Thiocapsa bogorovii: one gene and its partner. The protein of the gene in region 1 interacts with the protein of each later gene in a pairwise test. Links are inferred from orthologs where the notes say so. Each region holds a gene or a part of one and is shown in the gene's direction. Other genes may lie near its edges.

Region 1 (2,863 bases):
GGAGGGGCGAGTGATCGTTCTGGGCTTCAACGCGCTCAGTGCCTGGGGCCTCTGGTCCCTGCTGCGCGGTTCCGGGACGCAGGTCCCTTGGTGCGGGCGTTTCCGCACCGCTTATCAAATCGAGGATTGGTTGTCCGTGTTGGGTTTCGATATCGAGCTTCGCGAGCACATTATGTTTCGGCCGCCGTTCCGGCGCGCCCTGGGGCCGAGCTGTGCGGCATTCGACACCTTGGGGGGGCGCCTCTGGCCGATCCTGGGCGGTGTCTATTTGATCCGGGCCGTCAAACGCGTGGCGACCTTGACGCCGCTGCGTCCGGCCTGGGGGCGGCGCTCACTGCTGCGCGGTGGCGCGGCGGAGCCGACGACACGCAGGGCCGGTCATGCCTGACTGCGTGCGCGCTTACACCGACGGTGCCTGCAAGGGCAATCCGGGACCCGGGGGTTGGGGTGTCCTGCTGCGATGGGGGGAGGTCGAGAAGGAGCTGTGCGGGGGTGAACGCGCGACCACCAACAACCGCATGGAGCTGATGGCGGTCATCATGGCGCTGGAGAGCATGAAGCGTCCGACCTGTCTCGAGATCGTCACCGACTCTCAATACGTCAAGCGGGGGGTCGAGGAATGGATGCCGCGTTGGAAACGCAACGGCTGGCAGACGGCCGATCGCAAGCCCGTGAAAAACCGTGACCTTTGGGAGCGTTTGGATGGCGCCATCGGCGCTCATCAGGTGCGCTGGAAGTGGGTCAAAGGTCATGCCGGGCACGCCGAGAACGAGCGTGCCGACCGATTGGCAAATCGAGGGATCGCGGGCTGAATCGCGTCCGGCATGACATGCGCAATTTTCGATTCGACTCGTCGTCGCATGACTCGGCTCCCGTCGGTGCGGACGCGATTCAGATTCTTGAATTTCGCTCTTTAAACCGCGTCAGGTACGGGGGAGGCGTAGTCCTCCGGGATTCGCTTGCCTGCAACGCAGCGGTTTACACTATGGACGCGGTTTAAATGAGACAGATCGTTCTCGATACCGAGACCACGGGTCTCGACCCCCAGGCAGGCCATCGCATCATCGAGATCGGCTGTGTCGAGCTGATCGACCGCCGCTTGACCGGAAACAACTTCCACCGCTATCTCCAGCCGGATCGGGAGATCGACGCGGGCGCCTCCGATGTACACGGGATCACGAACGCCTTTCTCGCCGACAAGCCACGTTTCGCCGAGATTGCCGAGAGCTTCCTGGACTATGTGGAAGGGGCCGAGTTGATCATCCACAACGCGACCTTCGATCTCGGGTTTCTCGATCGCGAGATTCTAGGATGGAACGCCGAAGCGTCGCGGATCACGGACCTGTGCGAGGTGACGGACACGCTGATCATGGCCCGGCGCATGCACCCGGGGCAGCGCAACAGCCTCGATGCCTTGTGCAAGCGCTACGGCGTGGATCATCGCCACCGCGACCTGCATGGCGCCCTGCTCGATGCCGAGATCCTGGCGGATGTCTATCTCGCCATGACCGGGGGGCAGGTGGCGTTGAGCCTCGGAGAAGAGCTCGCGGCGCCGTCTCACGACGGACCGGACGCTCGGCATCGCGGCCGGCTGGATCCGAATCGGCCGCGCCTGCGGGTGATTCAAGCCGACCCGGCCGCGCTCGCCGCTCATGCCGCGCGCCTCGCGGCGATCCAGGCCGCAAGTGCGGAGGGTTGTCTTTGGCTTCGCGTCGAGGGATGACGCCGCCCGCGGTTTAGTCGTGTGTGGCCACGGAGATCCCCGCAGCCTTCATGGAGATGCTTCTTAGGGTTTTCAGTCTCCTAAACTGCGCCGACTCTAAGGGCTATCGATCGCTCCGAGGCCGATCCAGCCCTCCGAACATCACATACCGCAACGGGCGCAGTTTAGCTCTGCTGCTGTTGGCGGCGATTCTGCCCGGCGCCGCCCACCAGAGACTCCAGCGTACTCACATCGAGCAGCTGAATGTGCTTACGGTCGACGTTCATCAGTCCGTCGTCTTGGAATCGCGTGAAGAGACGGCTGACGGTCTCGACGGCGAGTCCCAGGTAGTTCCCGATCTCATGGCGGGACATGCTCAGATAGAAGTCGGTCGCGGACAGCCCGCGTTTGTGCAGGCGCTTGGACAGGCTGAGCAGGAAGGCGGCGAGACGTTCCTCGGCGTTCTTCTTGCCGAGGAGCAAGAGCATGTCCGTATCGTGTCCGATTTCCTTGCTGAGCAGGCGATACATCTGATGCTGCAGGCTCGGAATGGTTGCGGTGAGCTCTTCGAGTCGGGTGAAGGGGACCTCGCAGATAGCGGAGGTCTCGAGGACCTTCGCCGAGCAGGCATGGATGTCCTTATCGATCGCATCCAGTCCAATCACCTCGCCGGGAAGATGGAAGCCCAGCACCTGCTCGCCGCCCTCCGGACTCGGAGCGAAGGTCTTCACCGATCCGGTCTTCACGACATAGAGCGAACGAAATCGGTCGCCGTCTCGAAACAGGAAGTCGCCCCGGTGGAGCGGTCGTGTTCGCTTCACGATCTCGTCGAGTCGCTCGACATCATCCGGCGCAAGGCCCATAGGCAAGCAGAGCGACGACAGGGAGCAGTTTCTGCAGGCGACGCGAATGGTCTCCAATGAGATTACTTTGTGATGGCTCACGGCATCGCCCCTCGGTCTTCGGTCACCAGATTTTGAACCGTCGCTTGATCTGGATCAAGCGAAGATTATCTTCTTGTCGTCAGGCCGACCTGGACCCGCAAAAAAGGCCGCGCCCTCGCGGGCGCGGCCTTGACGCAAGCATGCCGATTCTGCGTTCGGCCTACTTGGCTTCGCCGGTCGCGGGAGCAGCGGGCGCGGCATAGGGTGCGGCGTAAGG
Region 2 (4,198 bases), 2.5 Mb from region 1 along the record:
AACGTGAACCTTTGCGGAGTCCATTCCACGACCCTGCCGCGGATCACTGAAGCGCCGCCGGGCTTCGTGCTCCTTCGGCGTCAGGGTTTGTGAAAACATGGACAGCCCCCGCAATGCCTCTTGGCTGAACCAGCCTAAACCGGAAAAGTCCGCGAAATCAAACCGGCCCCAAGCCCGTCGTTGCGGTTGCTCCCGACCGGTCAGGGAACAAACCGCCGCGGCGACATTCGACCCGGTCGAGGATCCCGACCCGGATCCCCGATCCGATCTGTTTTTCCGAATCGGCGTGACGCCGGCAGACCGGTAGACTATGTGCCCGGCATCACCTGCCGCCATCGTCGAATCCCGATCAGGACAACCGTGGATCCCAGCTTCGTCCATCTGCATCTGCATTCCGAGTATTCGCTGGTCGACGGGCTGGTGCGGATCAAGCCGTTGGTGAAACGTGTCGCCGCGCTGGGGATGCCGGCGGTCGCCATCACGGATCAGTGCAACTTCTTCGCGCTGGTGCGCTTCTACAAAGCCGCGGTCTCGGCCGGACTCAAGCCGATCGCGGGGGCCGACCTCCTGGTGCGCAACCCGGAGGACGTCAATAAGCCACACCGCCTGGTGCTGCTCGTCCAGGATGCGATCGGCTACCGCAATCTCACGCAGCTCATCTCCCGGGCGTACGTCGAGGGCCAGCATCTCGGGGTGCCTTACGTGGAACGCGACTGGATCGCGTCCGCGGCGGAGGGTCTGATCGCGCTCTCGGGCGGGCCGCAAGGCGACGTCGCCCAACTGCTCCTGAACGGCCATCGCGAAGCCGCCGAGCGTCGGCTCGCGGAGTGGCTCGCGGTCTTCGGCGACCGCTATTACCTGGAGCTGGTGCGCACCGGACGCGAGCAAGAGGCCGAGCTGGTCGAGACCAGTGTGGATCTGGCCATCCGCTTGGGCGTGCCCGTGGTGGCGACCAACGACGTGTGTTTCCTCCATCCCGATGACTTCGAGGCCCATGAGGTGCGGGTCTGTATCCACGAGGGGCGCACCCTGGAAGATCCGCGCCGTCCGCGCCGCTACAGCGCCGAGCAGTCGCTGCGAAGCCCCGCGGAGATGGCCGAGCTCTTCGCCGATCTGCCCGAGGCGCTGGAGAACTCGGTCGAGATCGCCAAGCGCTGCAACCTTGAGCTGACCCTCGGCGAGAACTTCCTCCCGGATTTTCCGGTGCCGGCCGGGATGACGGTGGACAGCTATTTCGCCGAGGCATCGCGGGTCGGGCTCGAGGAGCGCCTGCAGCGGATCCTCGACCCGGAGGCCGCCGACCTTGCCGATCAACGTCGACTCTATTGCGATCGACTCGATCTGGAGCTGTCCGTCATCACCCAGATGGGCTTCCCCGGTTACTTCCTGATCGTCGCGGACTTCATCCAGTGGGCCAAGGCGCAGGGCATCCCGGTCGGTCCGGGCCGCGGCTCGGGCGCGGGCTCGCTGGTCGCCTATGCGCTCAAGATCACGGATCTGGACCCGATCGAGCACGATCTGCTGTTCGAGCGGTTCCTCAATCCGGAACGCGTCTCCATGCCCGACTTCGACGTCGACTTCTGCATGGAAGGCCGCGACCGGGTCATCGACTATGTCGCAGGGAAATACGGGCGCGAGGCCGTCTCCCAGATCATCACCTTCGGCACCATGGCAGCCAAGGCGGTGGTGCGCGATGTCGGGCGCGTTATGGGTCACCCCTACGGATTCGTCGATCGGGTTGCGAAGATGGTGCCCTTCGAGCTGGGGATGACCCTGGAGAAGGCGCTCGCCGAGAGCGACGATCTGAAGGCCGCCTACGAGGACGACGAAGAGATTCGGGCACTGATCGACATGGCCCGCAAGCTCGAAGGCCTGACCCGCAATGCCGGCAAACATGCAGGCGGCGTGGTCATCGCGCCGACCAAGCTCACCGACTTCGCTCCGCTCTACTGCGAGCAGGGCGGGGAGAACCTGGTCACCCAGTTCGACAAGGACGACGTAGAGCAGGTCGGACTGGTCAAGTTCGACTTCTTGGGTCTGCGTACCCTGACGATCATCGATTGGGCGCTCAAGACGGTGAACGCGCTGCGTCGCGAGGCCGGCGAGCCGGCGATCGACATCGAGCGGATCGAGCCGCAGGATGCCGAGGCCTTCGCGCTCCTGAAGCGCTGCGAGACCACGGCGGTCTTCCAGTTGGAGTCGCGCGGTATGAAGGAGCTGATCAAGAAGCTCCAGCCCGACAGCTTCGGCGACATCACCGCGCTGGTGGCGCTCTTTCGCCCAGGCCCGTTGCAGTCGGGCATGGTCGACGACTTCATCAACCGCAAGCACGGACGCGCCGAGGTCGCCTATCCGCACCCGGATCTGGAGCCCATCCTTAAACCGACCTACGGCATCATCCTCTATCAAGAGCAGGTGATGCAGATCGCCCAGGTGCTCGCCGGCTATTCGCTCGGCGGCGCCGATCTGCTGCGCAGGGCGATGGGCAAGAAGAAGCAGTCGGAGATGGACAAGCAGCGCACCATCTTCGAGGAAGGAGCGGTCGCGCGCGGGGTCGACCGAGCGGTTGCGACCTACATATTTGACTTGATGGATAAGTTTGCCGGTTACGGATTCAATAAATCGCACTCGGCCGCCTACGCGCTGGTCAGCTATCAGACCCTCTGGCTGAAGACGCATTACACGGCGGCCTTCATGGCCGCAGTGCTGAGTGCGGACATGGACAACACCGACAAGGTGGTGACCCTGATCGAGGAGTGCCGTGCCCTACGCCTGCGGGTTGAGCCGCCGGCGGTCAATCGCTCTGCCTATCGCTTCACCGTCGCCGATCCGCGCACCGTCATCTACGGCATGGGCGCCATCAAGGGGGTCGGCGAGGGCGCGATCGAGGCGATCATCGCGACACGCACGGCCGAGGGCCCGTTCCGCGATCTGTGGGACTTCTGTCGACGGATCGATCTGCACAAGGCCAACCGACGCGTCCTCGAGGCCCTGGTGCGCGCCGGTGCACTCGACGAGCTCGGGCCGAACCGTGCAACCCTGATGGCCGAGCTGCCCTTGGCGCTCAAGCTGGCCGAGCAGCACCATGCAACCCGGGCGGCCGGTCAGGCCGATCTCTTCGGTGCATTGGAGCCTGTCGCCTCGCCCGAGCCCGATCCACAATTAGCGAGCGAGGTCCGCGCCGACTGGGAAGACGAGCAGCGCCTGGCGGGCGAGAAGGAGACGCTCGGGCTCTATCTGACGGGACATCCGATCGATCGCTACGAGTCGGAGCTTCGGGCGATGGCGGTCAGCCGTATCGCCAAGCTCTTGGAGACGGATCGCGAGCTGGGCCGTCGGGACCGGCGCGACCGCGAGAAACGCAGTGTCGCCGGCCTGGTCGTGTCGGTGCGTCACAGCAAGACCCAGCGCGGGCGCATGGGCTCGGTGGTGCTCGACGATCGCACGGGGCGCATCGAGATCACTGTCTTCTCCGAGCTCTACGAGCAGTTGCGTCATCTCTTGGTGCCGGACCAGATCCTACAGGTTTCGGGGGCGCTCAATTTCGACGAGTACCGAGACAGCTGGTCCTTGCGTGCCGACGACGTGCGGACCTTCGAGCAGGCGCGGGCAAGCATGGCCGATCATCTGCGTCTCATCCTGGACCTCTCGGATCCGGCTGCCCATGCCGAGGGCCTCGCTCGGCTCGATGCCTTGCGCGTGGCACTCGCGGCCTTTCGCGACGGCGATCTCCCGGTCCGTCTGCGCTATTGCCGCCCCGGCGCAGCGGGCGAGATGGTCCTCGGAGACGCTTGGCGAGTCGAGCCGACCGACGCCCTGTTGAAACGTCTGCGACAGCTCCTCGGAAGCGACGCGGTGAACGTCGTCTACGAGCGCTCGCCGCTGCCGGCAGCGCAGACCGAGACGCAACCTCCGCGTCTGGCGGCGGTCGGCTGATGCAGACCGGACGACGCGTTCGACAGGTCTTGGCCGTCGCCCTGCTGATCGGGGCCGCCTGGTTGATGGTCGGCCTGGTCGCCGATCTGAACCGCGTGAAGATCCTGAAGACGGATCTTGCCGAGATCCACCATGTCCGCTACGGGCTGCTGGATGCCGACGTCTGGGTCGCGCGGATCGGCGAGATCCTGGAGAAGCGCGTCGACGAGTTGGATCTCACAGAGGCTAGCCGGGCCCAGGTGACGGAGGCCGTGACCCAATT

Evidence for each region. The genes of interacting proteins can lie anywhere in the genome.
Region 2: the proteins of dnaQ (region 1) and dnaE interact in binary tests that used the Escherichia coli proteins (3 or more experiments, as listed by UniProt). The link is inferred for Thiocapsa bogorovii from one-to-one orthologs.

What each region holds. Positions count from the first base shown.
Region 1 is NZ_CP089309.1:4,304,423-4,307,285, forward strand. What follows is about bases 68-2,861. They hold dnaQ (DNA polymerase III subunit epsilon), read left to right. Parts: upstream 68-1,000; coding sequence 1,001-1,723; downstream 1,724-2,861. Other genes in these bases: LT988_RS19080 (class I SAM-dependent methyltransferase), read left to right, coding at 68-388; rnhA (ribonuclease HI), read left to right, coding at 381-812; fnr (fumarate/nitrate reduction transcriptional regulator Fnr), read right to left, coding at 1,888-2,646; LT988_RS19100 (sulfur globule family protein), read right to left, coding at 2,807-2,861. Also shown: more of LT988_RS19080, read left to right, coding at 1-67; more of LT988_RS19100, read right to left, coding at 2,862-2,863. UniProt on the Escherichia coli protein: DNA polymerase III is a complex, multichain enzyme responsible for most of the replicative synthesis in bacteria. The epsilon subunit contain the editing function and is a proofreading 3'-5' exonuclease.
Region 2 is NZ_CP089309.1:1,806,118-1,810,315, forward strand. Bases 8-4,136 are described here. They hold dnaE (DNA polymerase III subunit alpha), read left to right. Parts: upstream 8-360; coding sequence 361-3,936; downstream 3,937-4,136. Other genes in these bases: LT988_RS08250 (paraquat-inducible protein A), read left to right, coding at 3,936-4,136. In the rest of the region: more of LT988_RS08250, read left to right, coding at 4,137-4,198. UniProt on the Escherichia coli protein: DNA polymerase III is a complex, multichain enzyme responsible for most of the replicative synthesis in bacteria. This DNA polymerase also exhibits 3' to 5' exonuclease activity. The alpha chain is the DNA polymerase catalytic subunit.